Regions from separate parts of the Bradyrhizobium septentrionale genome, predicted to be linked through region 2. Evidence: riboswitches for the same ligand, from Rfam matches in the RefSeq annotation. Region 2 holds a riboswitch; each other region holds the start of a gene.
What was found. Region 2 has a riboswitch for cobalamin ahead of HAP48_RS24660 (ribonucleoside-diphosphate reductase subunit alpha). Riboswitches for the same ligand answer to the same signal wherever they lie in the genome.

Region 1 (7,765 bases), 4.0 Mb from region 2:
GCCGTACTGGACGACGGTCGACTTTCCGTGGTCGATGGCGCAGAGTTTCTGGTCCGGAGCGTCGCATCTTCGTTCGACGCGCACCTCCCTGGGTCGAGGGCTACGCACAGTCGGGCGGTTTGAACCGAAGCCAACCCGATCCGGTTCCGATCGGAGATCAACATCACCAAATCGGCTTCTGGTTAGGAGTATCGCACGGCTGATAGCACGCCGATTTGGCATCCGGTCCCGAGCTATCTACAAGCGTCGTCACACCCACTACGTCGAGCCGCACGTAGATTTCAAACACTCGTTGGAACCGAGGATTCCAATCGGGCGACAACGGTTTGACCAACGACCGACCGAATCTGGCCTAACTCAAGCTGCTCATTTCATTGGTGATGATGAGGTCCTTGCGTGCGCGATTTTGGTATGTCTCGGTGATTGAGCGTATTGTTTGCGGGCAGGAGAGCGCACCACGTTTTGCGGCCCGTTGCCTTCCATGCGGCGATCGCTCCACATCATCGCCCACCCATGCTCGACTCAGCGAGTCGTTGAGACAGTCCTCATCAGCAACAACCTTGGTGTAGTTTTCTAATCCTTGGCTATATTGGCCGCATACCAGGGCATAATTGAGTTACGATCATCCTGTGCCTTAACTGGGACTTAGATTTTCGGCGAATGTCCTCGCCGAGATCGAGCCGTCGGCCGTGCTCCCTCTGCCGATGGAAGTGGCCGCGATGCCTAGCAGCGTCGCTCCTCCCAGACTCGACTTCCGCCCGGCCGCTAAACGCGGCCGGGCCTTTTGTATTCACGAAGGCTCTCCCGGGACTATCGAGATCTCCTTAAGCCGATCAGCTCGACGAAAGACCTGACCAAGGATCAATGGCCTATTGGAGCGGATGCAGCGCGCAGTTCGCGGGCCGCAGCGACCATGTTGACAAGTGCCGGGCGAACCTCCTCCCATTTGCGTGTCTTCAAGCCACAGTCCGGATTGACCCAGAGCTGCGACCGCTGCAGCCGCTTCAGAGCCAAGGCCATGAGCTCCTTCATCTCGCCGGTCTCGGGAACGCGTGGGGAATGAATGTCGTACACGCCTGGCCCAATTTGGTTCGGATAGTTGTAGTTCCTGAACGCGTCGAGCAGTTCCATCTTCGAGCGCGAAGTCTCAATCGAGATGACATCTGCGTCCATTGCAGCAATCGCATGGATGATGTCGTTGAATTCTGAGTAACACATGTGGGTATGAATCTGAGTTTGTTCGGCGACGCCCGATGAGCAGATGCGGAAGCAATCTCCAGCCCACTCGAGGTAAACGGTCCACTGCGCACGACGCAATGGCAAGCCTTCGCGTAGTGCAGCCTCATCGATCTGGATCATGGAAGCACCCGCATTCTCGAGATCGCCGACTTCATCTCGAATTGCGAGCGCAATCTGACGGCAGACTTCGCTTCGGGGAATATCCTCGCGAACGAACGACCAGTTCAAGATCGTTACTGGTCCGGTCAACATCGCCTTCATCGGCCTTTTGGTTAGCGACTGCGCATAGCGCCACCAGTCCACCGTGATCGGCTTCGGCCGCGAGACATCTCCAAACAGGATCGGCGGCCGGACACAGCGCGAGCCATAGGATTGCACCCAACCGTTTTTGGTAAATGCGAAGCCGGAGAGTTGCTCGCCGAAGTACTGCACCATGTCATTGCGCTCAAACTCGCCATGGACGAGCACGTCCAGACCGATGTCTTCCTGCCAACGTACGGCGCGCGCCGTCTCTTCCTTGAGGAACTTGTCGTATTGCTCGTCGCTCATCGCGCCTCGCGCATGCGCCGCCCGGGTATTACGGACCTCTGAGGTCTGAGGAAACGATCCGATCGTCGTGGTCGGGAACGCTGGCAGCCCGAAGCGCTTGCGTTGGATCTCGGCCCGACTGGCAAATGGGCTGGCGCGCCGGCGCATGGCCTGGTTGATCGCACTCAGCCGGACAACGACATTGGCATCTCGGATCTTCGGCGACGTCCGGCGGACGGCTGCGGCACACTCCGATTCCGCAAGAGCTTTCGCAACATTCTGGTCGCCTGCGAGTGCCCGCGCCAAGGTCGCAAGCTCACGCATCTTCTGAACCGAGAAAGCAAGCCAGCTCTTGACGTCGGAGGCGAGCCCGGTCTCGAGTTCAACATCGACCGGCACATGAAGCAGCGAGCAGGATGGGGCGATCTGTACGCGGTCCTTACCAAGCTTCGCAATCGCGGGGTCCAGTCGCTGGCGGAGCGCCGACAAATTCGATCGCCAAACATTCCTACCGTCTATGACGCCGAGCGACATGACGAGGTCACTTCGGCCGCTCGCAATGATCTGGCTCAATAACTCTGGCGCGCGAACCAGATCGACGTGAAGCCCGGCAACAGGCAGGCGCAGGGCAGCGTCCAGATTGTCGCAGAGGCCACCGAAATAGCTTGCAACCATGATCTTGATGGCCGGCCCTTCCTTTGCGAGCCGGCCATAAGCATGTACCAAGGAGTTTCGCGAACTCTCATCCAGATCAAGGACTAGCCAAGGTTCGTCGAATTGAACCCAATTTGCCCCGCGTTTGGCCAATTCCTTCAAAAGCTCAATATAGACCGGTATCAGGTCATCCAGCAGTGACAGTGGCTGGAACGCACGATCGGCACTCTTGCCAAGCTTCAAGAATGTAACCGGCCCGATCAGGACAGGGCGCGTCTGAAAGCCAAGGGCCTTGGCTTCCTCGTACTCCTCGATTGGTTTGCGAGAGGATAGTCTGAAAGTCTGCCCCGGGTGAAATTCCGGGACCATGTAATGGTAGTTGGTGTCGAACCATTTGGTCATCTCCTGCGCGGGTGCGCCATATCCACGCGACGGGTGACCGCAACTCCCATCCTGACCGTCGCATTGTGACCCGCGTGCCATGGCGAAGTATGTCTTGAGCGAAATGGATCCGGCATTCGTCTCGTAGACTTCTGGGATGGCACCAACCATGACACTGGTGTCGAGCACCTGGTCGTACAGCGAGAAATCGTTCGATGGGATCACGGTGATACCGAGAGACCTCTGGCGAGCCCAATTTGCGGCACGTAGGCCAGCTGCATCCTCGAGCAACTGCTGTTCGGCGATTTTTCCGGCCCAGTAACTTTCGAGCGCAACCTTGAGCTCTCGCCTTGGACCGATGCGTGGCGTTCCGAGTGTGGCAACCGGAAGAGAGAGAAGAGACATAGCGTTAACCCCATATTGGGGGCAAAGGCCATGGCGGACGCAGGCAGAAGAAGTCGCGCGAGCGACCGCTGCTTGGCGCACCACCGGGACACCCCGCCCGTGGACGAAGATAGTGTCGGGGCAGGTCTCCTGGCTCGCGGCTCAGCGCTGCTGTCCGGCCTTCCCGAAACCGTCAGGCTTCAGTGACTTCGTTGGACAGCGGCTCGCCGCTCACAGTTGCGGGGACAGCGCCGGCATTGACACCGGCTTCCCTCTTAGCTCCGGCCTAATGAGACTGGAGAACCTCGACACCTTCAATTATCGGCAAAAGGGATGTTCCGTCAACCTCGCGAATTCATGTTGCGATCTGCTAATGTGCCTAGCGGCATGCCCACCGTTCATCCTCGATGCAGAAGTCGCTCTGCAATCACGGACATCGGATGACATCCCGAAAGTCCCTCCGCGTGGGCAGCGACAAATCCGAATACGCCGCCTTTGCGCCGAGGACCACTTGGTCGAACAGACGGCTTTCATGCAAGCTGGCCCCGGTTCATCAAGCACGGCGCGCTGCCTTCTCCAAGCAATCAACGATCCACCGAATAAGATAGCATACGCGGCGCGAGGTGTTTCTGTGATGCCAGCCATTTCTGGTAGGCGTCACTCAGAGCTGGCTCCGCAAATTCGGACAGTAGCTTGAGTGGATTTTCTGCCTGACAGCGGCGAGGATTCTTGCCGCGAATCAGGAGCGAAGATGACGAAGAAGAGCCGCCGGATGCATTCTCCGGCATTCAAGGCGAAGGTTGCTTTGGCTGCGGTCAAAGGCGACAAGACGCTGGCGGAGCTGGCGCAACTGTTTGATGTTCATCCGAACCAGATCACGATCTGGAAAAACCAGCTCCTGGAAGGCGCCGCCGGCGTGTTTGGGCATGACAAGGCGTCGGCCGAGACGCCGGTCGATTTGAAGGCGTTACATGCCAAGATCGGCGAGCTGGCGTTGGAAAACGATTTTTTGTCCGGCGCGCTCACCAAGGCGGGCCTGCTGAGCGCAAAGCGATGATCGACCGCGGTCATGATCTTTCTATCGTGCGCCAGGCGAAGGTCCTGAAGCTGGCTCGCAGCACGGTCTACTATGAACCTCGGCCAGTTTCGGCCGAGGACCTTGCCTTGATGCGTCGGCTCGATGAGCTGCATCTCGATTATCCCTTCGCGGGAGCGCGTATGCAGCGATCGTTGCTGCGGCGGGAGGGCGTATACGCCGGTCGCCGCCACATCGCGACGCTGATGAAGCGCATGGGGATCGAGGCGGTCTATCGTCGCCCGAACACGAGTAAGCCGGCACCGGGTCACAAGATCTACCCGTACCTGTTGCGCGGATTGAAGATCGAGCGGCCCGACCAGGCGTGGGCAATGGACATCACCTACATTCCGATGCGGCGTGGCTTCGTCTATCTCGCGGCGGTCGTCGATGTGTTCAGCCGACGGGTCCTGGCCCATCGCGTCTCGATCACAATGGAGGCGGCCTTCTGCGTCGAAGCGGTCCAGGAGGCGTTGGCGAAGCACGGCAGGCCCGAGATTTTCAACACGGACCAGGGCAGCCAGTTCACCAGCCTCGAGTTCACCGATGTGCTGCTGGACGCGAAGATCGCCATCAGCATGGACGGCAAGGGCGCCTGGCGCGACAACGTGTTTGTCGAGCGGCTCTGGCGCACGGTCAAATACGAAGAAGTTTATCTCCGCGCCTACGACAGCGTGTCCGAGGCGCGAGCGTCAATTGCCAAGTATCTGGCCTTCTACAATCAGGGACGCCCTCACTCGAGCCTTGACGGGCGCACGCCCGACGAGGCTTACTTCGGCACGCAAGCTATGGTGATCGCCGCATGACCGTCGCCGACGATTTTGTCGTCGCTCTGGTCGGGCTACGCCCTCCCGACGCAACGACAAAATCGTAAGGCCCCGCGTTCAGCATAACCCGGCAGGAATCCACTTAAATCCCGCGGGGCGCTGTCCAAACAACCGGCGCCAGCTCTCTCGGACACTTTTTGGCGATACTGCCCAGGCAAGCATATCAACCAAACCAAGGAGACCGGCTCGCAATGAAAATGGCTGTTTGGAGTGCCCTCGGTGTCTTTGCTGTTGCCGTCTCGGCGGTCGGCTTGTTCGGATTGATGGTAAGACCGCTCTTGAGTAACGCCGCTCGACAGATTCTCTCGAAACTATTGATCGGCTCAAGCCGAGGCTAGCACGGCTCAGCGCCTCTACCTGCTTGCGGAGGACAGGACTTGCGTCGAAGCCGCATCTTCCGGTCGATTGAAGAGCACGATATGCGCCGGCCGACACGAGCGATCGCGCATGCCAGTGAATGCTATCATCTCGCCCGCCTGCTTAAAGCGTGCACTTCGGCGGCGTCTGTTCTAAACGCCCGGCGCTGATGGGCGGTTTCGTATCGTTGTGGGCCCTTGAGTGCCAAGCACATCTGCCTGGCGCTGCAACTAGCACTTCAGGACTGTCGCATAGTCGCGAAGGAGCGCCAATCGCGTGTGGATAGAGCCACGACGTTCAAAACCGAACGACGGGTTCGATGGTAGACAATCTGCTCTAGCCCGTCTTATTCGTCAGAGGGCGCCTGAGAGGCTGGCGAGCGTGGTGTAAAGCGCTGATGCGGCGTAGGATTCGGTTGCAAAGCCACCCCATCACCTTCAGCCGCGAACACCACGCCCGCCATGACCGATGATACGATTCTGCCCTTCTCGTTTCCAGCCGTTCACGCCAGGAAAGTCACAGCTGCCTTCGATGGCGGTCGGCTGACCTCGAACGGGGGCGTGATGCTTCTGGCGATGGCCGAGCGGCGTCTCGGCTTGGCCGACAATTTGGCCCGGGTGTTCCCGGATCGGCGCGATCCGACGCGGGTCGTGCACAGCCTTGTCGATATGTTCCGCGCGCGCATGTTCGCGATCTGCTGCGGCTACGAGGACGCCGACGACCTCGATCATCTGCGGTCCGATCCCGCATTCAAGCTGGCCTGCGGACGGCTGCCGGACACGGGTCGCGATCTGTGTTCCCAACCGACGCTGTCGCGGCTGGAGAATGCTCCGCGCCTGCGCGACGTGATCCGACTGACCTACACTTTGGTCGACGCATGGATGGATAGCTACCCGCGCGAGCCGGCATCCGTCACGCTCGACATCGATGATACCTGCGATGTCGTCCACGGCCATCAGCAGCTCTCGCTGTTCAACGCTCATTATGACGAACGCTGCTTCCTGCCGATCCACGTCTACGACACGGAGAAGAGCCGGCCCGTGGCGGTCGTGCTGCGGCCCGGCAAGACGCCGGGCGGCGTCGAGGTGCGTGCCCATCTGCGCCGCCTGATCCGGCATATCCGGACGCGGTGGCACAACACGCGAATTACGTTCCGTGGCGACGGGCGCTATGCTCGGCCGGAGGCAATGGCGTGGTGCGAGACCAACGGCATCGACTACATCTTCGGTCTGTCCGGCACCAAGCCGCTCGCCAGAAAAGTCGACGAGGCCGCCGACGACATCCGCACGCGACGCGCCATCGAGAACCTGCCGGTTCTGCGTGGCTATACCGAGACGCGCCACAAGGCAAAGTCCTGGGATCGCGAACGGCGCACCGTCGCCCGTATTGAGGCGACGATGCTTGGCCTCGACATCCGCTTCGGTCGTCACCAGCCTCGATGTCGGTTCGGCCGAGTGGATCTACGACAGCCTGTATTGCGCGCGCGGCCAAGCCGAGAATCTGATCAAGCTGCATAAGACACAGCTCGCCTCCGATCGCACCAGCTGTCGTTCGGCGCTCGCCAATCAAGTCCGCCTCGTTCTCCACACCGCCGCTTATTGGCTGATGCTGACCGTGCGCGACGCGATTCCCAAAGTCCGGGAATTGGCCACTGCCGAGTTCGCGACGCTGCGTCTTCGGCTCTTGAAACTCGCTGCCCGTGTCGTCGAGACCACGAGCCGCATTCGCCTTGCGTTTGCCGCGGCATGTCCCGAAGCCGACCTGATCCGCGGCTTGCCAGGCGCGCTGCTGCCGCTCGGTCCTTGACCGGCGGGGCGTCCGCCCCCCGTTCGCCCAACCTACACCTTAAGCGCGTTGCAAAGTACGGGTCGTCAGGCGGTGAAAAGCCGAAGGCAATCCCGCGCGCCTCGTCAGAGCAGATGTGCGGCCACATCAATCGGACCAAAAAACCGCACTCTCACGAATAGGACGGGCTAGACTGTCGTGAGACACCTCGCCGCAAGTCGATCACCTGCGCCACCGGAGATTAAGCGCGTGATCAAGCGCGTGCCATGAATTCTGCAGGTCGAGGCGGACTGAAGGGACGCATTGCAACGTACGCAGGTCGGAAAGTCGACAAAGGCGACACAATTATAGTGCAAACGGCCGCCTATTAGCTGGCACGAAGAATGCAGGCTCTCGGTAGCCCAGGCTTCTCCTCCTGGGTAGGTCCAGCATTGCAAGTTGAGGCTGTGGCTAGCCACCGAAGTTAGCGGCGCGTGACACAAAGGGGACTACGCCTGCTCGCGCGGGACACCAGCGGGCGCCCCCGTCACGTCGC
Region 2 (7,765 bases):
TGACGAGGCGGCGACCTCATTGGAAGACGCTTGCGCAAGGGACTGCTCAAAGTGAGCCTGCTCGCCAGTGACTGCCGGCGAGCAGGCACTGGAAACACAGTCAGCTGAATGGGGAGAGATCGGCGTTGCGCCTACCATCATATAAGGAGTCATTGTGCTCGTGTGATGAGATCAGGCATTGTTGAACGACGAACGGATCATGAGCGTAGATTGGCGAGCTGACGAAAACCTGACGAAGATGCCGCTGGTTACGTCATCTAAAGATCACGTTTGGCCTTCACGTTGGAATGAAATTCCAGGTTTGTTTTCAGGCGGAAGGCCTTCGGGAATGCTCATCCGATCCACAACGGTCTACATTTTGAGGAGAGTTCTCCATGTCGGAGTTTTTGTCTATCTGGGAACGGTAAGCGCGCTCGGCGCATCCCTCTCACTGCCGTCGGCTCCTTACAGCTACACGGTTCTGGATCAGGACCTTTCCGCCGCGCTGCAGGAGTTCGGCAACAATCACAATATCAGGGTCAATGTCAGCGCCGAGGTAAAGGGCCGGATTCGTGGGCGAATGCCGGACCTGCCACCGCGAGAGTTCCTCGAGCGCTTGACCAATCTGTACAATCTTCAATGGTATTACGACGGTCTCGTGCTTTACATATCCGCGGCTCAAGAGGCGCAAAGCCGTCTCATTGTGTTGAATCCGATCAGCTTCGATGCGTTCAGGACCGCGCTCGATGTGCTCAACATCTCCGATGAGCGCTATATCGTGAAGCCGGCTCCAGGAGATGGCCTCGTCCTGGCTTCGGGCCCGCCGCGCTTCATCGCGCTCGTGGACCAAACGCTCAAGGGCCTTGTGGCGGAGGCGCAGGCGCGGCGGAATCCAACCGCTGCTGAAAAGCCGCCACTGGGGTCGGTTTTGATGTTGTTTCGTGGCTCCTCGAGCACGGTCATTCGCGACGGACGACCTGAAAGCCACTATTCCTCAGAAGCGCAGCATCAGGACGGCATCGTGCGCGAAGCTGCAGGCCAGAAGTGACTTAACAATACGAGAGAGCTCGAGCCGAGGATCCGAACTGCATTCGCTTAAATCCATCTGATCGTCAGCTTTTCGAAAGCTGCCTCACCCAGGATGAGCCTGTCTGGATGGCGGTGCCTCGCATCGACCGCGCCAGACGTGTGCATCCAGGAGGGCTTGAAGATCAACGCGAACCTCCGAAACAGCTGCTTCGGTCTCGCAGGGCAGGAGCCTTCGCATTGCTCGAGCTGCTCCATCATGCGGGAGTGACAGGATGGATTTCAACGAAATCGGACCATCGAACACGAGCCCGGACACCAATTCACCGCTACCGCCCACGGACGCTACCGGCTTTGAGCAGCAGCTCAACGGCGCTCAGGGTGGTGCTGCGCCACATCGTACCGCCTCGCCCGCGCTGCCGGGGGAGCCCTATTCGCCATATCTGGACGCAGGCCATCCCTATTCGCCGTACTTGGATGCTCGGCACCCTTTTTCGCCGTACCTGGATATAGCGCAACCCTATTCGCCAGGCTTGGGTTGGGAGGATGATTCGCATGCGCCGGCTGCGCTCGGTGCAGATCCAGCACCAGAACGGTCCCCGCATCACCTCTCGCAGCAGACGATCGCTCAGGCGATCGAGGCGCATCCTGATTTCGACCAAGATTTGCTATGGCAGGATATGGATAAAAATCCCTCGCACGCCGGACCATCTCAGGCTGGGCCTTCCGAAGTTGTACCGCCAGAACTTTCCGAGTTCCGTATGCGGGACGGACGTCTCGCCAAGGACTACTGGGTTTTCATGGGCCAAACAGCCACAAGCGCTCAGATCGACATGCTGGAGCGCAGCGGGGTACTGCCGACCCAAGACCACCCGACCAAAGTCTTTACCCTTTTCGGCGTACCTCACACGGCCGAATGGAGAGACGAGGGCTTCATTCGCCTCACGCCAGCACTGGACCCGAGCCTTTGGCCCGCAGATGTGGACGAAGACAGGCCGGCAGACGCGGGGCAAGATCCGCCCGCCGGCTAGTGCCCATAGCTTTAGCAGCGACAAGGGCCATGTGCGAAGGTTGATAGATTGTCTCCGCCAACAGCAGGAGCACGTGATGACGATCGCTCTTGGCTGGCGGATACTCCGCCGGCCAAGTTCCTTTCAAGGGGTCCACTCGATATGCGGAAACCTGATCGAAATTGTCTAGCTGTACGGCTGAAGAGGAGCGATCACCAACTGGCCTCCTCACTCTACTCGCCTCCCGGCCGTTTGCTGTATGGAGACGGCCGCGTCGATGACCCTGATCATCAAGCGCCGTCATCGCATGCACGGTCGCCCTGAACAGACTGGCGGCTTCCACTCAGGCTTTCGCCGCCCTTTTGTGCAGGTGTGCATAAACCGGTTCCATTGGTCCGCATCGATGAGGTCACGCCGACTTTCCCGCAAGGCGAGCGCGCCTCAAAGATCGCCGACCAATGCCCGCGCTTGGTCCTGCAAATTGCAACGATTGTGATCGCCTTTTCGAAGTCTGCCGCACCGAAGCAACTCAGCACAAGATCAGACTTCACTTTGGTACATCAGCCCCGTGGGCGGGTGTTCCCCCGTTATGATTTTCGAGCGGCGTGGATGATGCCGCTTGAGTCCGCTGTGCCGCCGGAAGCCGCAGCAGAGGACTTCCGCGAACCTCCAAGATGTATGAACGGACGCATGCTGTTCCGGTTGCCTACATACGGCCGAAAGCCGCCCACACCCCGTCCTCGCCGTCCCAGCTGCCTCGGCTCGCCGCCTTGGAGTACTCCGTGGCGCGCTGCTCGAAGAAATTGGCGTGCTCGACCCCATTGAGAATCTCGACGAGCCAAGGCAGCGGATGCGGCTTGAGCTGCGTGAACCCATCCTCCTCGGCCTTGAAGAAGCCGAAAACCGGGGCAATCCGGAGTTGGGTCAGTCGCCAGTCGGCGACATAACGGACGTAGGCGTGGATCTGCTCAGGACGCATGCCCTCGATCTTGCCCAGGCCAAAGGCGAGATCGACGAAGTTCTCCTCCAGCTTTACCATCGTTCTGGCGACATCGACGATGTCGTCACGGACCGAGCGCGTCACGGCGCCGGTCTCGCGGTGCCATTCGTGAAACAGCTTGATGACGCCCTCGCAGTGGAGACTCTCGTCGCGCACCGACCAGCTTACGATCTGTCCCATGCCGTTCATCTTGTTGTGGCGCGGAAAATTGAGCAGCATAGCGAAGCTCGCGAACAACGCCATGCCTTCGGTAAAGGCGCCGAACATAGCCAGGGTGCGCGCGACATCGGCCACGGTGTCAACGCCGAACTCGTGCATGTAGTCCGCCTTGGCGCGCATTTGCGCATAGCTGCGAAATGCCTCGAACTCGGTCTTGGGCATGCCGAGCGTCTTGAGCAGCAGCGCATAGGCGTCGATGTGGACCGTCTCCATGTTCGTGAAGGCCGCCATCATCATCTGGACGGTGAGCGGCTGGAAAATCGGGATGTATCGCTTGAGATAATTGTCACCGACCTCGATGTCCGACTGAGTAAAGAAGCGAAAGATCTGGGTGAGCAGCGCGCGCTCGCTGGCGGTGACGCGGTCCGACGCCCAGTCCTTGAGGTCGTTGCCGAGCGGCACCTCCTCGGCCATCCAATGCGTCTGCTGCTGACGCTTCCAGAACTCGTAGGCCCAAGCGTAGCGATCAACGTCATAGCTGCCCGTCGAGTCAAGGAGACCAACGCGCCCCTTGCCGATCAGCGTGCGCGGATCGACAGACGAGAGATCGATCATTGACATGCGAGGCACTCCTCATAATCGGCGCGCTGCGCAGGCGGCTGCCGCGGCGCGGCCTCGTCATCGTCGACGATCTTGCCGGCGAACGCCGCGCGCGAGATCGATTTTGAACGGCAGTAATAAAGGCTCTTCACCCCACGCTTCCACGCCGTCCAGTGCAGCATGTGGAGGTCCCACTTATCGACCTCGGCCGGCAGATAGAGGTTGATTGACTGGCTCTGGCAGATGAATGCGGCCCGGTCGCCTGCAAGCTCGACGATCCAGCGCTGGTCGACCTCGAAGGCGGTGCGAAACACCGCTTTCTCGTGTTCCGACAGAATGTCGAGATGGGCGACCGAACCCTCCTGCGCAATGATCGACTGCCAGGTCACCGGGGTGTCGGCGCCCTTGGCGATCAGTACCCTGGTCAGATGAGGATTACGTACCGAGATGGCACCAGACAACGTCTTGTGGGTGTAGATGTTGGCCGGGATCGGCTCGATGCATGCGCTGGTGCCGCCGCAGATGATGCTGATCGAAGCAGTCGGCGCGATCGCGATCTTCTGGCTGAAGCGCTCCATCACGCCACGTTCCAGGGCATCCGGGCACGGGCCACGCTCGCGAGCAAGGGCGACGGATGCCGCGTCGGCATCACCCCGGATCTTCCGAAACATCTTTAGATTGAATGATTTCGCCAAGCCACTCTCCATTGGAATGCCATTCGCCTGGAGGAACGAGTGGAAGCCCATCACGCCAAGTCCGACGGAGCGCTCGCGCAGGGCGGCGTAGCGGGCCCGCTTCATACCCTCCGGCGCCGTCGTGATGAAGTGGGTGAGCACGTTGTCAAGGAAGCGCATGACGTCCTCGATGAAGCCGGGTTCCTCATTCCATTGGTCCCAGGTCTCGAGGTTGAGCGATGACAGACAGCACACCGCGGTGCGCTCCTCGCCGCGATGGTCGATGCCGGTCGGGAGCGTAATCTCGCTGCACAGGTTGGAGGTCGAGACCTTGAGACCGAGCTCGCGCTGGTGCTTGGGAAGCGCGCGATTCACGGTGTCGATGAACAAGAGATAAGGCTCGCCTGTCTGCAACCGGTTCTCAAGAATGCGTTGCCATAGCTGTCGCGCGTCGATCTCGCGGACGACCTCGTTCGTCTTCGGGCTGCGCAGAGCGAACGCGGTGCCGGCGCCCACGGCACGCATGAACTCGTCGGTGAGGTTGATGCCGTGATGCAGGTTGAGGCTCTTGCGGTTGAAGTCGCCGGACGCCTTGCGGATCTCGAGAAACTCCTCGATCTCGGGATGCTGGATATCGAGATAGACCGCCGCCGAGCCGCGCCGCAACGAGCCCTGGCTGATCGCCAGCGTCAGGCCGTCCATGACGTGGATGAACGGGATGACGCCTGAGCTGACGCCGCCCTTCACCTTCTCTCCGATCGAGCGAACATTGCCCCAGTACGTGCCGATACCGCCCCCGTTGGAGGCAAGCCACACGTTTTCGTCCCAGGTGCCAACGATTCCTTCGAGCGAGTCCGACACCGAGTTAAGGAAGCACGAGATTGGCAGGCCGCGCGTGGTGCCGCCATTGGACAGCACCGGCGTGGCTGGCATGAACCACAGCCGAGACATCGCGTCATAGAGACGTTGGGCGTGCGCAACATCGTCCGCGAAGGCACAGGACACCCGCGCGAACATGTCCTGGATGCTTTCGCCGACGAGCAGATAGCGATCGGTCAGCGTTAGCTTGCCGAACGCGGTCAGCAGGCCGTCGCGCGATCGATCGAGCGTGAGATCGGACGGCTTTGGCAATGGCGCGAGAGGCCGCGGCAGCGGAGCCGATGACGGCGGCGGCACAACACACCGCTGAGGCGCGGCAGACTTTGGCCGCGCCGGCCACGGCCGCACACTCGGCCACTCAATTAGATGACCATGCTGATTGAAATCGTAAGACGGCGACATCGGCAACCCCGCGATGTTAGGGGGTGAAGCCACGCGCACGACTTGCGAGGAGACGGGTCAAACGTCCCAGGCTGCAAGCGACGCACGGGGCACCCCGCCCGAGGACGTTCTATTCTGTCGCGGCAGGTCTCCTGGCTCGCGGGTCGCTGCGGCTGTCGGCCTTCCCGGTGCTGTCGCGGCCAGTGACCATTATGACAACCGCTCGCCGCTTACAGTTGCGGGGGCAGCCCCGGAATAGCCGTTACCGGCGCACCGGGTTCCCTCTTAGCTTCCATCCTACTAGATGCAGAATGGAAGACCGTGGCAGATCTACATACAGACGCCGCGCGTCGAGATTCGTCAAGGCTTGTGCCAGGGGAGTCGAGACGCAGGACGCCACGTCCGCTCCGGGTCCGGGCCCGCAACGCTCTGTTCGAGCAAATGCCCCCCCCTGCTTCGGCCCATTCCGTGAAAAGAGTGGCAGCATTTTGATTTCGATGCTCCGTCGCGATGACGGGTGCCTATGCGAGCCCGCGTTGGATAGGAATCCGTTCGGCGAAGGTTCTGGGCGATGCTGGCGAGGGATAATCTCATGACGCGCAACGTTTGGCTTGCAATTCAAAGCGGTCGAGAATGCGATCGAGCTGCGCCAGCAAGGTGTTGCTCTTCTTGTGGAACTGGCGTGAGGTGCGTCCCTGCCATGATCGTGCGATCTCGGTGGCTTGCCGCGCGCGCCAGATCGAGCACGATAGCTCCACAAATGCTTGTGGTACCACTGAGCCTTCAACGCGCAACAGTCGCCGTCGCGCTTGCTGACGTGGCCAAGTGTTTTGGCGCCATGATTTACCAGAGCTCCGATCGCAGTAATGACCTTGCCGGCACAGCGGTTGTCCTCACTTGCGTGGTCATGGATGAAGCCGCCAAGGGGGCTCGATCTTAGTCAGCTTTTCGCAAGCTGCCCCTGCTAGCATGAAGCGGATAGGTCATCTCGCGGCGACGCCGCTATCCGGGTGTTACGACATGAACGCAGCCGATATTAATGCAACAGCGCCGCAGGTTGGCGCCCCCTCCGATACCGCCGAGAGCGGCGGCGATGACACGCGTGCAGCGCTACTGCGCCGAGCATTCGAAAAGGCTCTCGTTTCCGTCGCCACGCAAGTCATAAGCGATTCCCAGTCGGATATGGATGAGGCCATGAGCGAGCTTGATGATGGGTGAGCCGATGCTCGGCGCCACATAGAGATACAGCCCGCGTGGTGATCGAATCGAAGACGTGCCAAGTGAGACTTGGCACATGCCACCAGTTAGATGCGCATTCAATGATCTCAGATCCGAGCTGCGAGCGGGTCCGCGAATCCGAATGCACCTGGATCTTTTTGGCAGCGGGCTGCTGCGATTTCCTTTTAACGTCCCTAGCAGCAGACTTTGACGGGAATGGCGATGCTCATAGCCCACGGCGCCTCCGGCTTCCTGAGAAGCTGATGGATGTTCGGGGGCGCTGGGGTTCACGCCCGGCTTCGGAGGCTAAAGACAGGCAGAGCTCAACGCGAGACAGGGCTTGTGCTTTTGAGCCGAGGGTAGATCGCGCCGTCGAGGCAGCCCTCAATCCAATCTGCGATCTTGACGGGATTTTCACTGCGACGCTTGCGTCGGCATGCAGACAAACCTGAGAGCACCGTTCCTGTGCAACGCCTCCATCGCCGACAACGGGCGGGAACGCGCCGCAGCAATTCTGGCCGGGTAGCCGGGCCTGGAGGCCCTCCGCCCGTTTGTCGGGGCGAAGGCTGCGATTGCCGAGACAATCTGGCTGTTACCGTCGATCCTGAATCGATAGATCGCCAAGCTGCCATTCTCGCGGCCGTTTGGCGAAAATGAAAGGCGGGCGCTAGCGCCCGCTTCCACGAGTTTCCGACACGCCCCGGGATCGGGCCTCATGCCGGCTGTGCATCGTGACGGAAAATGCGCCGGAACATGCTCTCGCGCATCATCGTCTTGAAATCCGGCGGCGCATCCGGGTTCTCATTGTGGTTGATCACCGACTGCGTCACCTTGCGTCC
Region 3 (7,765 bases), 4.3 Mb from region 2:
GCTTGAGTCCGCTGTGCCGCCGGAAGCCGCAGCAGAGGACTTCCGCGAACCTCCAAGATGTATGAACGGACGCATGCTGTTCCGGTTGCCTACATACGGCCGAAAGCCGCCCACACCCCGTCCTCGCCGTCCCAGCTGCCTCGGCTCGCCGCCTTGGAGTACTCCGTGGCGCGCTGCTCGAAGAAATTGGCGTGCTCGACCCCATTGAGAATCTCGACGAGCCAAGGCAGCGGATGCGGCTTGAGCTGCGTGAACCCATCCTCCTCGGCCTTGAAGAAGCCGAAAACCGGGGCAATCCGGAGTTGGGTCAGTCGCCAGTCGGCGACATAACGGACGTAGGCGTGGATCTGCTCAGGACGCATGCCCTCGATCTTGCCCAGGCCAAAGGCGAGATCGACGAAGTTCTCCTCCAGCTTTACCATCGTTCTGGCGACATCGACGATGTCGTCACGGACCGAGCGCGTCACGGCGCCGGTCTCGCGGTGCCATTCGTGAAACAGCTTGATGACGCCCTCGCAGTGGAGACTCTCGTCGCGCACCGACCAGCTTACGATCTGTCCCATGCCGTTCATCTTGTTGTGGCGCGGAAAATTGAGCAGCATAGCGAAGCTCGCGAACAACGCCATGCCTTCGGTAAAGGCGCCGAACATAGCCAGGGTGCGCGCGACATCGGCCACGGTGTCAACGCCGAACTCGTGCATGTAGTCCGCCTTGGCGCGCATTTGCGCATAGCTGCGAAATGCCTCGAACTCGGTCTTGGGCATGCCGAGCGTCTTGAGCAGCAGCGCATAGGCGTCGATGTGGACCGTCTCCATGTTCGTGAAGGCCGCCATCATCATCTGGACGGTGAGCGGCTGGAAAATCGGGATGTATCGCTTGAGATAATTGTCACCGACCTCGATGTCCGACTGAGTAAAGAAGCGAAAGATCTGGGTGAGCAGCGCGCGCTCGCTGGCGGTGACGCGGTCCGACGCCCAGTCCTTGAGGTCGTTGCCGAGCGGCACCTCCTCGGCCATCCAATGCGTCTGCTGCTGACGCTTCCAGAACTCGTAGGCCCAAGCGTAGCGATCAACGTCATAGCTGCCCGTCGAGTCAAGGAGACCAACGCGCCCCTTGCCGATCAGCGTGCGCGGATCGACAGACGAGAGATCGATCATTGACATGCGAGGCACTCCTCATAATCGGCGCGCTGCGCAGGCGGCTGCCGCGGCGCGGCCTCGTCATCGTCGACGATCTTGCCGGCGAACGCCGCGCGCGAGATCGATTTTGAACGGCAGTAATAAAGGCTCTTCACCCCACGCTTCCACGCCGTCCAGTGCAGCATGTGGAGGTCCCACTTATCGACCTCGGCCGGCAGATAGAGGTTGATTGACTGGCTCTGGCAGATGAATGCGGCCCGGTCGCCTGCAAGCTCGACGATCCAGCGCTGGTCGACCTCGAAGGCGGTGCGAAACACCGCTTTCTCGTGTTCCGACAGAATGTCGAGATGGGCGACCGAACCCTCCTGCGCAATGATCGACTGCCAGGTCACCGGGGTGTCGGCGCCCTTGGCGATCAGTACCCTGGTCAGATGAGGATTACGTACCGAGATGGCACCAGACAACGTCTTGTGGGTGTAGATGTTGGCCGGGATCGGCTCGATGCATGCGCTGGTGCCGCCGCAGATGATGCTGATCGAAGCAGTCGGCGCGATCGCGATCTTCTGGCTGAAGCGCTCCATCACGCCACGTTCCAGGGCATCCGGGCACGGGCCACGCTCGCGAGCAAGGGCGACGGATGCCGCGTCGGCATCACCCCGGATCTTCCGAAACATCTTTAGATTGAATGATTTCGCCAAGCCACTCTCCATTGGAATGCCATTCGCCTGGAGGAACGAGTGGAAGCCCATCACGCCAAGTCCGACGGAGCGCTCGCGCAGGGCGGCGTAGCGGGCCCGCTTCATACCCTCCGGCGCCGTCGTGATGAAGTGGGTGAGCACGTTGTCAAGGAAGCGCATGACGTCCTCGATGAAGCCGGGTTCCTCATTCCATTGGTCCCAGGTCTCGAGGTTGAGCGATGACAGACAGCACACCGCGGTGCGCTCCTCGCCGCGATGGTCGATGCCGGTCGGGAGCGTAATCTCGCTGCACAGGTTGGAGGTCGAGACCTTGAGACCGAGCTCGCGCTGGTGCTTGGGAAGCGCGCGATTCACGGTGTCGATGAACAAGAGATAAGGCTCGCCTGTCTGCAACCGGTTCTCAAGAATGCGTTGCCATAGCTGTCGCGCGTCGATCTCGCGGACGACCTCGTTCGTCTTCGGGCTGCGCAGAGCGAACGCGGTGCCGGCGCCCACGGCACGCATGAACTCGTCGGTGAGGTTGATGCCGTGATGCAAGTTGAGGCTCTTGCGGTTGAAGTCGCCGGACGCCTTGCGGATCTCGAGAAACTCCTCGATCTCGGGATGCTGGATATCGAGATAGACCGCCGCCGAGCCGCGCCGCAACGAGCCCTGGCTGATCGCCAGCGTCAGGCCGTCCATGACGTGGATGAACGGGATGACGCCTGAGCTGACGCCGCCCTTCACCTTCTCTCCGATCGAGCGAACATTGCCCCAGTACGTGCCGATACCGCCCCCGTTGGAGGCAAGCCACACGTTTTCGTCCCAGGTGCCAACGATTCCTTCGAGCGAGTCCGACACCGAGTTAAGGAAGCACGAGATTGGCAGGCCGCGCGTGGTGCCGCCATTGGACAGCACCGGCGTGGCTGGCATGAACCACAGCCGAGACATCGCGTCATAGAGACGTTGGGCGTGCGCAACATCGTCCGCGAAGGCACAGGACACCCGCGCGAACATGTCCTGGATGCTTTCGCCGACGAGCAGATAGCGATCGGTCAGCGTTAGCTTGCCGAACGCGGTCAGCAGGCCGTCGCGCGATCGATCGAGCGTGAGATCGGACGGCTTTGGCAATGGCGCGAGAGGCCGCGGCAGCGGAGCCGATGACGGCGGCGGCACAACACACCGCTGAGGCGTGGCAGACTTTGGCCGCGCCGGCCACGGCCGCACACTCGGCCACTCAATTAGATGACCATGCTGATTGAAATCGTAAGACGGCGACATCGGCAACCCCGCGATGTTAGGGGGTGAAGCCACGCGCACGACTTGCGAGGAGACGGGTCAAACGTCCCAGGCTGCAAGCGACGCACGGGGCACCCCGCCCGAGGACGTTCTATTCTGTCGCGGCAGGTCTCCTGGCTCGCGGGTCGCTGCGGCTGTCGGCCTTCCCGGTGCTGTCGCGGCCAGTGACCATTATGACAACCGCTCGCCGCTTACAGTTGCGGGGGCAGCCCCGGAATAGCCGTTACCGGCGCACCGGGTTCCCTCTTAGCTTCCATCCTACTAGATGCAGAATGGAAGACCGTGGCAGATCTACATACAGACGCCGCGCGTCGAGATTCGTCAAGGCTTGTGCCAGGGGAGTCGAGACGCAGGACGCCACGTCCGCTCCGGGTCCGGGCCCGCAACGCTCTGTTCGAGCAAATGCCCCCCCCCTGCTTCGGCCCATTCCGTGAAAAGAGTGGCAGCATTTTGATTTCGATGCTCCGTCGCGATGACGGGTGCCTATGCGAGTCCGCGTTGGATAGGAATCCGTTCGGCGAAGGTTCTGGGCGATGCTGGCGAGGGATAATCTCATGACGCGCAACGTTTGGCTTGCAATTCAAAGCGGTCGAGAATGCGATCGAGCTGCGCCAGCAAGGTGTTGCTCTTCTTGTGGAACTGGCGTGAGGTGCGTCCCTGCCATGATCGTGCGATCTCGGTGGCTTGCCGCGCGCGCCAGATCGAGCACGATAGCTCCACAAATGCTTGTGGTACCACTGAGCCTTCAACGCGCAACAGTCGCCGTCGCGCTTGCTGACGTGGCCAAGTGTTTTGGCGCCATGATTTACCAGAGCTCCGATCGCAGTAATGACCTTGCCGGCACAGCGGTTGTCCTCACTTGCGTGGTCATGGATGAAGCCGCCAAGGAGGCTCGATCTTAGTCAGCTTTTCGCAAGCTGCCCCTGCTAGCATGAAGCGGATAGGTCATCTCGCGGCGACGCCGCTATCCGGGTGTTACGACATGAACGCAGCCGATATTAATGCAACAGCGCCGCAGGTTGGCGCCCCCTCCGACACCGCCGAGAGCGGCGGCGATGACACGCGTGCAGCGCTACTGCGCCGAGCATTCGAAAAGGCTCTCGTTTCCGTCGCCACGCAAGTCATAAGCGATTCCCAGTCGGATATGGATGAGGCCATGAGCGAGCTTGATGATGGGTGAGCCGATGTTCGGCGCCACATAGAGATACAGCCCGCGTGGTGATCGAATCGAAGACGTGCCAAGTGAGACTTGGCACATGCCACCAGTTAGATGCGCATTCAATGATCTCAGATCCGAGCTGCGAGCGGGTCCGCGAATCCGAATGCACCTGGATCTTTTTGGCAGCGGGCTGCTGCGATTTCCTTTTAACGTCCCTAGTCCTACTGCGTCACAAACGATGATCTGTCTAGTGGTCGAACTTGATCGCACAACAAGGACATCTCGACAGCGTTCGGACGAGCCCATGTTCGAGGCGCCGTCGCATCGTCGCGATCGAATTTGGAATGTGACGTTGGGTCCGCAGCGCCAAATCCGCGGGGTCTGTAATCTGCGGGAATGCGATCGAGCAGGATCGGCCGGGCGTGCCGAGTGCCTGAGGGGGGAATCGTCTCCCGCTCGGAGATCAGGAATCCGTAGGCTGCGATGCACATTGTTGCGTGACGATGAAAGCCGCGCCAGCCGCGTCCCTCGAAGTGGCCGAGCCCGACCTCCTGCTTGAGTTCCTGATAGTCGCGTTCGATGCGCCAGCGCAATTTAGCCGTCTCAACGAGAGTCCGGAATGCCACATCCTCCGGCAATGTCGAGAGCCAGTATTTGGTAGGCTGGTCCTCGCCTTTTGGCCATTCGATCAGCAACCATTCCTCCAATCGCCGGGTGGTTTGCCAATAATCACGATGCGCGGCACGGACCCGCACGCGGGCAAAGTGCGAGGTCAGCTTTTCGTTCATTCCTTGCCGCCACGTGATGGTGCGCCAAGCTTTGGCCGGCAGGCCGATCGCGAGCGCCTTGACGGCGGCCGGCTGATGCTGACGGTACGCATCAGTTTCGGTGGACGGCCGCGGCCCGACCATGGCTTCGGCGGCAAGGGACCGGTACCGGGCGCCCATACCGTTGTGCTCGACAGAAGACCCGCCACATAGGTCAATCCCAGCGCCGTGATCTCCGTGCGCAGGTCGCTGTTATTGCCATAGCCCGCGTCCATCAGTACGACACCGCGTGGAAGGCCGCTCGCGCAGCCCACCGCAACTGCTCCAGCGCGATCTCCGGCTTGGTCCGGAAGCCAACTTCGGCAGGAATGCCCACCTTGCGCCGCCGATCGCAGTCCTCAGTCCATTCCTTCGGAAGATAAAGCGATAAGCGACAGGCAGGCTGGCGTGGTGGTTGGCAATCGAAAGTGACACCGCCACCTGACAATTATCCTGCTTGCCGAGCTGCCCGCAATATTGCCGTGCAACTCCAACTGAATGTCGCCCCTGCTTGGGAAATCCGGTATCGTCGATGATCCAGGCTTCGATGGGGCCCTGGCGTTCAATCGCCGGCAGGACCATCTCACGTACCTTGCCCAGCACCTTCTCATCCGACCAGGCGCCGCTGCCGACGAAATGCAGCAGCGATTGATGCTGGGCGGCCGTCCGTTCCGGAGCTGTCACCGCCGCCATCGGCTCCACGCTCTTGCGACCGCCACAGGCCATCAGGCCGACGCAATAGTCGCGCAGCGGCGCCTTCCGATCAGCATGACCGATGACACTGGCAAGCCCTTCCAAATACGTCGCAAATCGCTTCTCGCTCGTCTTGGTGCCACGCCCGCTCATGTCGGCCTCTCGACTGATGGTCCGTGCTTCATCCATCGCTGATTCTGGCCGGCGGTTTTGTGACTCAGTCAGACTAGGAGCCCGTCCAGATATGTTTTCGTGACGGGCATTTGTTGTAGAGTAGCAGGCTCAGGCTGCGTTTGCGAGGTTGAACAGCTTGAGGAGGTTATGGACGGTGCAGATCATTGTCCACTCGGCGCGCACTTTCTCGATGCCCCGCAACAGGAACTGGCGGAAGCCTCTTGCCTGTTTGATCTGCCCGAACACCGGGTCCACCACTTGCTTTCGCAATCGGTAGGGTGTTTCGAAGCCGCCATCGTCGATCTTCTTTCGCATGGCCTGTGTCAGCGGGCCGCCGACTTTTCCGTTCGCTACTGTCGGGTGCTTGGCGCGTCCGGGCGCGACATAGCCATCGATGCTGCGTGTGTCGAGCGCTTCGAGATTGGCTTCGCTGCAGTAGCCGGAATCCGCTGAGGCCTGCCGCGGCTTGCGGCCAAGATTGCTCTCGATGGCCTCGATCAGGGGCACCAACTGGCCCTGATCGCTGCCGTGCTGGGTCAGTTCTTGCGCGACAATGATCTGGGCATGTGCATCGACGGCCGCCTGGGCATTATAGGCCTGAACGAAGCCATCCTTCGACTTCATGATGCGGCTTTCCGGATCGGTGAAGTTGCGTTGCGCCTTGGGATTGGGTTCCTCCGATGGCAGCGCCGCCGGTTTGCCCGGCTTCTTGCGGCCTTCGGCCTGGCGCTGCTGTTCCTTTTCGGCCTCGATGCGGCGCTCTTCCTCCAGCCGCCAGTTTGGCGTCCGCTTCCAGCGCCGCCATCGCTTGCTGGATCTTCGCCAGCCGTTTCTGCTTGTCGACGGTCCAGTCCGGCAGCTCGTCGCTGTTGCCGAAAGTCTCATCCTCCGAGGCATCCGCCGCCTCGGCGGCCGCCAGCATGCGAGCGACCTCGGCCTTCAATTCCGCCTCGCGCTTCTTCATGCGCTCATAACTCATCGCCTTGTGTTTCGACGCGTTCGCCTTGATCTTCGTACCATCCAGCGCGACATGACCGAGCTTGACCAGCCCGGCCGTCTCGCACAACTTCAGAACCTGCACGAATAGCGCGCCGAGCGCCTTCAAATGTCGCTTGCGAAAGTCGCTGATCGTCCGAAAATCCGGCGCATCCAGCGCCACGATCATCACAAAATCGTTCCGCTCCCGGCAGGCCTTGGCAATCCGACGCGACGAATACAGCCCACTCGCATAGCTATGCAGCAGCAGCGCCACCATCATCCGCGGATCAAACGGCGGCTGCCCAAGCCCGCTCACATAGCTGCCCATGATCTCCCTGAGATCGAGGCTCTCCCGCACCAGATCAACCATAAACCGCGAGACATGGCCTTTCGGCACGAAGTCCTGCACATTCGGCGGCAGAAGCAGCGTCTGATCGATGTTCCAAGGCCGAAAATACTTGCTCATCGCCCAATGTTGAATCAGACCCGACCAGATTTGAACAGCGACTATCCAAACAAGCTCCTAGAGGCGCCTTGGGTGGGCCTTGCGGTGAACGGCGTGGCGGGTTTCATCAACGCTGGATGGTCATGGCTTTTGATCCGTCGAGGGCGGCAGCTTAGATCACCGGCTCTCGTCGCCGATGGGCGCCATCTTTTCACGGACGTGCTTTCTTCGGTTGGGGTGCTGGGTGGAGTAGGGATTGCGGCGATTTCCGGTTGGGCCGTTCTTGATCCTGCGCTGGCAGCGGCGGTTGCCTTGAATATTTTGTGGTCCGGCTGGGGTCTCATGTGGGAGTCGGTCAGCGGGTTAATGGATGAAGCAGTCGCACCCGAGACATT
Region 4 (7,765 bases), 2.9 Mb from region 2:
ACGACATCAGCAACACCCTCTCGACTGCCCCCGATCGGTTCGAGCCGATACACCGGCGCAACCCCAATGGCGACGTCGATCCGCGTCCCTGGTGCCAGGGTTTCCATGCCGCGATGCGGCTCAGGCTGTCGGCGTGGGCGCCGATGCTGGACACCAGCAATGTCAATCACGGCCTGCTTCTGCCCATTCTGTTGCACTGTCGCGACGATCAGGGGCAGCCGATGCTCGGATCCCCCCGAAGCGGCCGCGAGACTGCCGACTTTCTGCGTAACGCCTACGCCGATATTCCAGCGGTCGTCGAGGCCATGCGCCAATATTGGATGCCGATCCGCTACCCACGCGCCCGCTGATCTCCGCAGACGTGGGAGCTCATACCGGTTACACAAGATCAGACTTCACTTTGGTACATCAGCCCCGTGGGCGGGTGTTCCCCCGTTATGATTTTCGAGCGGCGTGGATGATGCCGCTTGAGTCCGCTGTGCCGCCGGAAGCCGCAGCAGAGGACTTCCGCGAACCTCCAAGATGTATGAACGGACGCATGCTGTTCCGGTTGCCTACATACGGCCGAAAGCCGCCCACACCCCGTCCTCGCCGTCCCAGCTGCCTCGGCTCGCCGCCTTGGAGTACTCCGTGGCGCGCTGCTCGAAGAAATTGGCGTGCTCGACCCCATTGAGAATCTCGACGAGCCAAGGCAGCGGATGCGGCTTGAGCTGCGTGAACCCATCCTCCTCGGCCTTGAAGAAGCCGAAAACCGGGGCAATCCGGAGTTGGGTCAGTCGCCAGTCGGCGACATAACGGACGTAGGCGTGGATCTGCTCAGGACGCATGCCCTCGATCTTGCCCAGGCCAAAGGCGAGATCGACGAAGTTCTCCTCCAGCTTTACCATCGTTCTGGCGACATCGACGATGTCGTCACGGACCGAGCGCGTCACGGCGCCGGTCTCGCGGTGCCATTCGTGAAACAGCTTGATGACGCCCTCGCAGTGGAGACTCTCGTCGCGCACCGACCAGCTTACGATCTGTCCCATGCCGTTCATCTTGTTGTGGCGCGGAAAATTGAGCAGCATAGCGAAGCTCGCGAACAACGCCATGCCTTCGGTAAAGGCGCCGAACATAGCCAGGGTGCGCGCGACATCGGCCACGGTGTCAACGCCGAACTCGTGCATGTAGTCCGCCTTGGCGCGCATTTGCGCATAGCTGCGAAATGCCTCGAACTCGGTCTTGGGCATGCCGAGCGTCTTGAGCAGCAGCGCATAGGCGTCGATGTGGACCGTCTCCATGTTCGTGAAGGCCGCCATCATCATCTGGACGGTGAGCGGCTGGAAAATCGGGATGTATCGCTTGAGATAATTGTCACCGACCTCGATGTCCGACTGAGTAAAGAAGCGAAAGATCTGGGTGAGCAGCGCGCGCTCGCTGGCGGTGACGCGGTCCGACGCCCAGTCCTTGAGGTCGTTGCCGAGCGGCACCTCCTCGGCCATCCAATGCGTCTGCTGCTGACGCTTCCAGAACTCGTAGGCCCAAGCGTAGCGATCAACGTCATAGCTGCCCGTCGAGTCAAGGAGACCAACGCGCCCCTTGCCGATCAGCGTGCGCGGATCGACAGACGAGAGATCGATCATTGACATGCGAGGCACTCCTCATAATCGGCGCGCTGCGCAGGCGGCTGCCGCGGCGCGGCCTCGTCATCGTCGACGATCTTGCCGGCGAACGCCGCGCGCGAGATCGATTTTGAACGGCAGTAATAAAGGCTCTTCACCCCACGCTTCCACGCCGTCCAGTGCAGCATGTGGAGGTCCCACTTATCGACCTCGGCCGGCAGATAGAGGTTGATTGACTGGCTCTGGCAGATGAATGCGGCCCGGTCGCCTGCAAGCTCGACGATCCAGCGCTGGTCGACCTCGAAGGCGGTGCGAAACACCGCTTTCTCGTGTTCCGACAGAATGTCGAGATGGGCGACCGAACCCTCCTGCGCAATGATCGACTGCCAGGTCACCGGGGTGTCGGCGCCCTTGGCGATCAGTACCCTGGTCAGATGAGGATTACGTACCGAGATGGCACCAGACAACGTCTTGTGGGTGTAGATGTTGGCCGGGATCGGCTCGATGCATGCGCTGGTGCCGCCGCAGATGATGCTGATCGAAGCAGTCGGCGCGATCGCGATCTTCTGGCTGAAGCGCTCCATCACGCCACGTTCCAGGGCATCCGGGCACGGGCCACGCTCGCGAGCAAGGGCGACGGATGCCGCGTCGGCATCACCCCGGATCTTCCGAAACATCTTTAGATTGAATGATTTCGCCAAGCCACTCTCCATTGGAATGCCATTCGCCTGGAGGAACGAGTGGAAGCCCATCACGCCAAGTCCGACGGAGCGCTCGCGCAGGGCGGCGTAGCGGGCCCGCTTCATACCCTCCGGCGCCGTCGTGATGAAGTGGGTGAGCACGTTGTCAAGGAAGCGCATGACGTCCTCGATGAAGCCGGGTTCCTCATTCCATTGGTCCCAGGTCTCGAGGTTGAGCGATGACAGACAGCACACCGCGGTGCGCTCCTCGCCGCGATGGTCGATGCCGGTCGGGAGCGTAATCTCGCTGCACAGGTTGGAGGTCGAGACCTTGAGACCGAGCTCGCGCTGGTGCTTGGGAAGCGCGCGATTCACGGTGTCGATGAACAAGAGATAAGGCTCGCCTGTCTGCAACCGGTTCTCAAGAATGCGTTGCCATAGCTGTCGCGCGTCGATCTCGCGGACGACCTCGTTCGTCTTCGGGCTGCGCAGAGCGAACGCGGTGCCGGCGCCCACGGCACGCATGAACTCGTCGGTGAGGTTGATGCCGTGATGCAGGTTGAGGCTCTTGCGGTTGAAGTCGCCGGACGCCTTGCGGATCTCGAGAAACTCCTCGATCTCGGGATGCTGGATATCGAGATAGACCGCCGCCGAGCCGCGCCGCAACGAGCCCTGGCTGATCGCCAGCGTCAGGCCGTCCATGACGTGGATGAACGGGATGACGCCTGAGCTGACGCCGCCCTTCACCTTCTCTCCGATCGAGCGAACATTGCCCCAGTACGTGCCGATACCGCCCCCGTTGGAGGCAAGCCACACGTTTTCGTCCCAGGTGCCAACGATTCCTTCGAGCGAGTCCGACACCGAGTTAAGGAAGCACGAGATTGGCAGGCCGCGCGTGGTGCCGCCATTGGACAGCACCGGCGTGGCTGGCATGAACCACAGCCGAGACATCGCGTCATAGAGACGTTGGGCGTGCGCAACATCGTCCGCGAAGGCACAGGACACCCGCGCGAACATGTCCTGGATGCTTTCGCCGACGAGCAGATAGCGATCGGTCAGCGTTAGCTTGCCGAACGCGGTCAGCAGGCCGTCGCGCGATCGATCGAGCGTGAGATCGGACGGCTTTGGCAATGGCGCGAGAGGCCGCGGCAGCGGAGCCGATGACGGCGGCGGCACAACACACCGCTGAGGCGCGGCAGACTTTGGCCGCGCCGGCCACGGCCGCACACTCGGCCACTCAATTAGATGACCATGCTGATTGAAATCGTAAGACGGCGACATCGGCAACCCCGCGATGTTAGGGGGTGAAGCCACGCGCACGACTTGCGAGGAGACGGGTCAAACGTCCCAGGCTGCAAGCGACGCACGGGGCACCCCGCCCGAGGACGTTCTATTCTGTCGCGGCAGGTCTCCTGGCTCGCGGGTCGCTGCGGCTGTCGGCCTTCCCGGTGCTGTCGCGGCCAGTGACCATTATGACAACCGCTCGCCGCTTACAGTTGCGGGGGCAGCCCCGGAATAGCCGTTACCGGCGCACCGGGTTCCCTCTTAGCTTCCATCCTACTAGATGCAGAATGGAAGACCGTGGCAGATCTACATACAGACGCCGCGCGTCGAGATTCGTCAAGGCTTGTGCCAGGGGAGTCGAGACGCAGGACGCCACGTCCGCTCCGGGTCCGGGCCCGCAACGCTCTGTTCGAGCAAATGCCCCCCCCTGCTTCGGCCCATTCCGTGAAAAGAGTGGCAGCATTTTGATTTCGATGCTCCGTCGCGATGACGGGTGCCTATGCGAGCCCGCGTTGGATAGGAATCCGTTCGGCGAAGGTTCTGGGCGATGCTGGCGAGGGATAATCTCATGACGCGCAACGTTTGGCTTGCAATTCAAAGCGGTCGAGAATGCGATCGAGCTGCGCCAGCAAGGTGTTGCTCTTCTTGTGGAACTGGCGTGAGGTGCGTCCCTGCCATGATCGTGCGATCTCGGTGGCTTGCCGCGCGCGCCAGATCGAGCACGATAGCTCCACAAATGCTTGTGGTACCACTGAGCCTTCAACGCGCAACAGTCGCCGTCGCGCTTGCTGACGTGGCCAAGTGTTTTGGCGCCATGATTTACCAGAGCTCCGATCGCAGTAATGACCTTGCCGGCACAGCGGTTGTCCTCACTTGCGTGGTCATGGATGAAGCCGCCAAGGGGGCTCGATCTTAGTCAGCTTTTCGCAAGCTGCCCCTGCTAGCATGAAGCGGATAGGTCATCTCGCGGCGACGCCGCTATCCGGGTGTTACGACATGAACGCAGCCGATATTAATGCAACAGCGCCGCAGGTTGGCGCCCCCTCCGATACCGCCGAGAGCGGCGGCGATGACACGCGTGCAGCGCTACTGCGCCGAGCATTCGAAAAGGCTCTCGTTTCCGTCGCCACGCAAGTCATAAGCGATTCCCAGTCGGATATGGATGAGGCCATGAGCGAGCTTGATGATGGGTGAGCCGATGCTCGGCGCCACATAGAGATACAGCCCGCGTGGTGATCGAATCGAAGACGTGCCAAGTGAGACTTGGCACATGCCACCAGTTAGATGCGCATTCAATGATCTCAGATCCGAGCTGCGAGCGGGTCCGCGAATCCGAATGCACCTGGATCTTTTTGGCAGCGGGCTGCTGCGATTTCCTTTTAACGTCCCTAGTCCTACTGCGTCACAAACGATGATCTGTCTAGTGGTCGAACTTGATCGCACAACAAGGACATCTCGACAGCGTTCGGACGAGCCCATGTTCGAGGCGCCGTCGCATCGTCGCGATCGAATTTGGAATGTGACGTTGGGTCCGCAGCGCCAAATCCGCGGGGTCTGTAATCTGCGGGAATGCGATCGAGCAGGATCGGCCGGGCGTGCCGAGTGCCTGAGGGGGAATCGTCTCCCGCTCGGAGATCACGAATCCGTAGGCTGCGATGCACATTGTTGCGTGATGATGAAAGCCGCGCCAGCCGCGTCCCTCGAAGTGGCCGAGCCCGACCTCCTGCTTGAGTTCCTGATAGTCGCGTTCGATGCGCCAGCGCAATTTAGCCGTCTCAACGAGAGTCCGGAATGCCACATCCTCCGGCAATGTCGAGAGCCAGTATTTGGTAGGCTGGTCCTCTGGAAATCCGGTATCGTCGATGATCCAGGCTTCGATGGGGCCCTGGCGTTCAATCGCCGGCAGGACCATCTCACGTACCTTGCCCAGCACCTTCTCATCCGACCAGGCGCCGCTGCCGACGAAATGCAGCAGCGATTGATGCTGGGCGGCCGTCCGTTCCGGAGCTGTCACCGCCGCCATCGGCTCCACGCTCTTGCGACCGCCACAGGCCATCAGGCCGACCCAATAGTCGCGCAGCGGCGCCTTCCGATCAGCATGACCGATGACACTGGCAAGCCCTTCCAAATACGTCGCAAATCGCTTCTCGCTCGTCTTGGTGCCACGCCCGCTCATGTCGGCCTCTCGACTGATGGTCCGTGCTTCATCCATCGCTGATTCTGGCCGGCGGTTTTGTGACTCAGTCAGACTAGGAGCCCGTCCAGATATGTTTTCGTGACGGGCATTTGTTGTAGAGTAGCAGGCTCAGGCTGCGTTTGCGAGGTTGAACAGCTTGAGGAGGTTATGGACGGTGCAGATCATTGTCCACTCGGCGCGCACTTTCTCGATGCCCCGCAACAGGAACTGGCGGAAGCCTCTTGCCTGTTTGATCTGTCCGAACACCGGCTCCGCCACTTGCTTTCGCAATCGGTAGGGTGTTTCGAAGCCGCCATCGTCGATCTTCTTTCGCATGGCCTGTGTCAGCGGGCCGCCGACTTTTCCGTTCGCTACTGTCGGGTGCTTGGCGCGTCCGGGCGCGACATAGCCATCGATGCTGCGTGTGTCGAGCGCTTCGAGATTGGCTTCGCTGCAGTAGCCGGAATCCGCTGAGGCCTGCCGCGGCTTGCGGCCAAGATTGCTCTCGATGGCCTCGATCAGGGGCACCAACTGGCCCTGATCGCTGCCGTGCTGGGTCAGTTCTTGCGCGACAATGATCTGGGCATGTGCATCGACGGCCGCCTGGGCATTATAGGCCTGAACGAAGCCATCCTTCGACTTCATGATGCGGCTTTCCGGATCGGTGAAGTTGCGTTGCGCCTTGGGATTGGGTTCCTCCGATGGCAGCGCCGCCGGTTTGCCCGGCTTCTTGCGGCCTTCGGCCTGGCGCTGCTGTTCCTTTTCGGCCTCGATGCGGCGCTCTTCCTCCGCCGCCAGTTTGGCGTCCGCTTCCAGCGCCGCCATCGCTTGCTGGATCTTCGCCAGCCGTTTCTGCTTGTCGACGGTCCAGTCCGGCAGTTCGTCGCTGTTGCCGAAAGTCTCATCCTCCGAGGCATCCGCCGCCTCGGCGGCCGCCAGCATGCGAGCGACCTCGGCCTTCAATTCCGCCTCGCGCTTCTTCATGCGCTCATAACTCATCGCCTTGTGTTTCGACGCGTTCGCCTTGATCTTCGTACCATCCAGCGCGACATGACCGAGCTTGACCAGCCCGGCCGTCTCGCACAACTTCAGAACCTGCACGAATAGCGCGCCGAGCGCCTTCAAATGTCGCTTGCGAAAGTCGCTGATCGTCCGAAAATCCGGCGCATCCAGCGCCACGATCATCACAAAATCGTTCCGCTCCCGGCAGGCCTTGGCAATCCGACGCGACGAATACAGCCCACTCGCATAGCTATGCAGCAGCAGCGCCACCATCATCCGCGGATCAAACGGCGGCTGCCCAAGCCCGCTCACATAGCTGCCCATGATCTCCCTGAGATCGAGGCTCTCCCGCACCAGATCAACCATAAACCGCGAGACATGGCCTTTCGGCACGAAGTCCTGCACATTCGGCGGCAGAAGCAGCGTCTGATCGATGTTCCAAGGCCGAAAATACTCGCTCATCGCCCAATGTTGAATCAGACCCGACCAGATTTGAACAGCGACTATCCAGACAAGCTCCTAGAGGCGCCTTGGGTGGGCCTTGCGGTGAACGGCGTGGCGGGTTTCATCAACGCTGGATGGTCATGGCTTTTGATCCGTCGAGGGCGGCAGCTTAGATCACCGGCTCTCGTCGCCGATGGGCGCCATCTTTTCACGGACGTGCTTTCTTCGGTTGGGGTGCTGGGTGGAGTAGGGATTGCGGCGATTTCCGGTTGGGCCGTTCTTGATCCTGCGCTGGCAGCGGCGGTTGCCTTGAATATTTTGTGGTCCGGCTGGGGTCTCATGTGGGAGTCGGTCAGCGGGTTAATGGATGAAGCAGTCGCACCCGAGACATTGGTACGAATTAGAGAGATCATTTTGGCCGAGGCGAAGGGCGCGATTGAAGCACATGATCTACGGACCCGACATGCCGGCCGCATGACGTTTGTTGACTTCCATCTTGTCGTCGACGGCAGCACCACTGTTTCAACCGCGCATGACATTTGCGATCGGCTTGAAAAGGCGATTAAGGAGGAAATTGG

Region 1: it holds a riboswitch for cobalamin, as region 2 does, so the genes downstream of both, metE (5-methyltetrahydropteroyltriglutamate--homocysteine S-methyltransferase) here and HAP48_RS24660 (ribonucleoside-diphosphate reductase subunit alpha) in region 2, are expected to answer to the same signal.
Region 3: it holds a riboswitch for cobalamin, as region 2 does, so the genes downstream of both, HAP48_RS04525 (ribonucleoside-diphosphate reductase subunit alpha) here and HAP48_RS24660 (ribonucleoside-diphosphate reductase subunit alpha) in region 2, are expected to answer to the same signal.
Region 4: it holds a riboswitch for cobalamin, as region 2 does, so the genes downstream of both, HAP48_RS11020 (ribonucleoside-diphosphate reductase subunit alpha) here and HAP48_RS24660 (ribonucleoside-diphosphate reductase subunit alpha) in region 2, are expected to answer to the same signal.

What each region holds. Positions count from the first base shown of each region.
Region 1 covers NZ_CP088285.1:792,651-800,415, forward strand. Annotated here, with positions in the region: gene hemN (oxygen-independent coproporphyrinogen III oxidase) at 1-123, shown strand, start outside; gene metE (5-methyltetrahydropteroyltriglutamate--homocysteine S-methyltransferase) at 862-3,207, opposite strand; cobalamin riboswitch at 3,310-3,509, opposite strand; one part of gene HAP48_RS05715 (IS3-like element ISRj2 family transposase) at 3,938-4,190, shown strand; one part of gene HAP48_RS05715 (IS3-like element ISRj2 family transposase) at 4,190-5,067, shown strand; partial or broken gene HAP48_RS05720 (IS1380 family transposase) at 5,907-7,251, shown strand.
Region 2 covers NZ_CP088285.1:4,799,031-4,806,795, reverse strand. Annotated here, with positions in the region: gene HAP48_RS24680 (nodulation protein NolB) at 1-138, opposite strand, end outside; gene HAP48_RS24675 (nodulation protein NolW) at 329-1,027, shown strand; gene HAP48_RS24670 (hypothetical protein) at 1,281-2,036, shown strand; gene HAP48_RS24665 (ribonucleotide-diphosphate reductase subunit beta) at 2,722-3,795, opposite strand; gene HAP48_RS24660 (ribonucleoside-diphosphate reductase subunit alpha) at 3,786-5,579, opposite strand; cobalamin riboswitch at 5,834-6,047, opposite strand; gene HAP48_RS24655 (hypothetical protein) at 6,729-6,926, shown strand; gene HAP48_RS24650 (DUF1521 domain-containing protein) at 7,640-7,765, opposite strand, start outside.
Region 3 covers NZ_CP088285.1:548,943-556,707, reverse strand. Annotated here, with positions in the region: gene HAP48_RS04530 (ribonucleotide-diphosphate reductase subunit beta) at 90-1,163, opposite strand; gene HAP48_RS04525 (ribonucleoside-diphosphate reductase subunit alpha) at 1,154-2,947, opposite strand; cobalamin riboswitch at 3,202-3,415, opposite strand; gene HAP48_RS04520 (hypothetical protein) at 4,098-4,295, shown strand; gene HAP48_RS50640 (IS701 family transposase) at 4,496-5,185, opposite strand; partial or broken gene HAP48_RS51040 (transposase) at 5,182-5,316, opposite strand; gene HAP48_RS50635 (IS701 family transposase) at 5,294-5,962, opposite strand; partial or broken gene HAP48_RS04510 (IS1182 family transposase) at 6,056-7,391, opposite strand; partial or broken gene HAP48_RS04505 (cation diffusion facilitator family transporter) at 7,449-7,765, shown strand, end outside.
Region 4 covers NZ_CP088285.1:1,915,604-1,923,368, reverse strand. Annotated here, with positions in the region: gene HAP48_RS11030 (YecA/YgfB family protein) at 1-350, shown strand, start outside; gene HAP48_RS11025 (ribonucleotide-diphosphate reductase subunit beta) at 555-1,628, opposite strand; gene HAP48_RS11020 (ribonucleoside-diphosphate reductase subunit alpha) at 1,619-3,412, opposite strand; cobalamin riboswitch at 3,667-3,880, opposite strand; gene HAP48_RS11015 (hypothetical protein) at 4,562-4,759, shown strand; partial or broken gene HAP48_RS51060 (transposase) at 4,960-5,402, opposite strand; partial or broken gene HAP48_RS51055 (transposase) at 5,463-5,621, opposite strand; gene HAP48_RS11005 (IS1182 family transposase) at 5,871-7,205, opposite strand; partial or broken gene HAP48_RS11000 (cation diffusion facilitator family transporter) at 7,263-7,765, shown strand, end outside.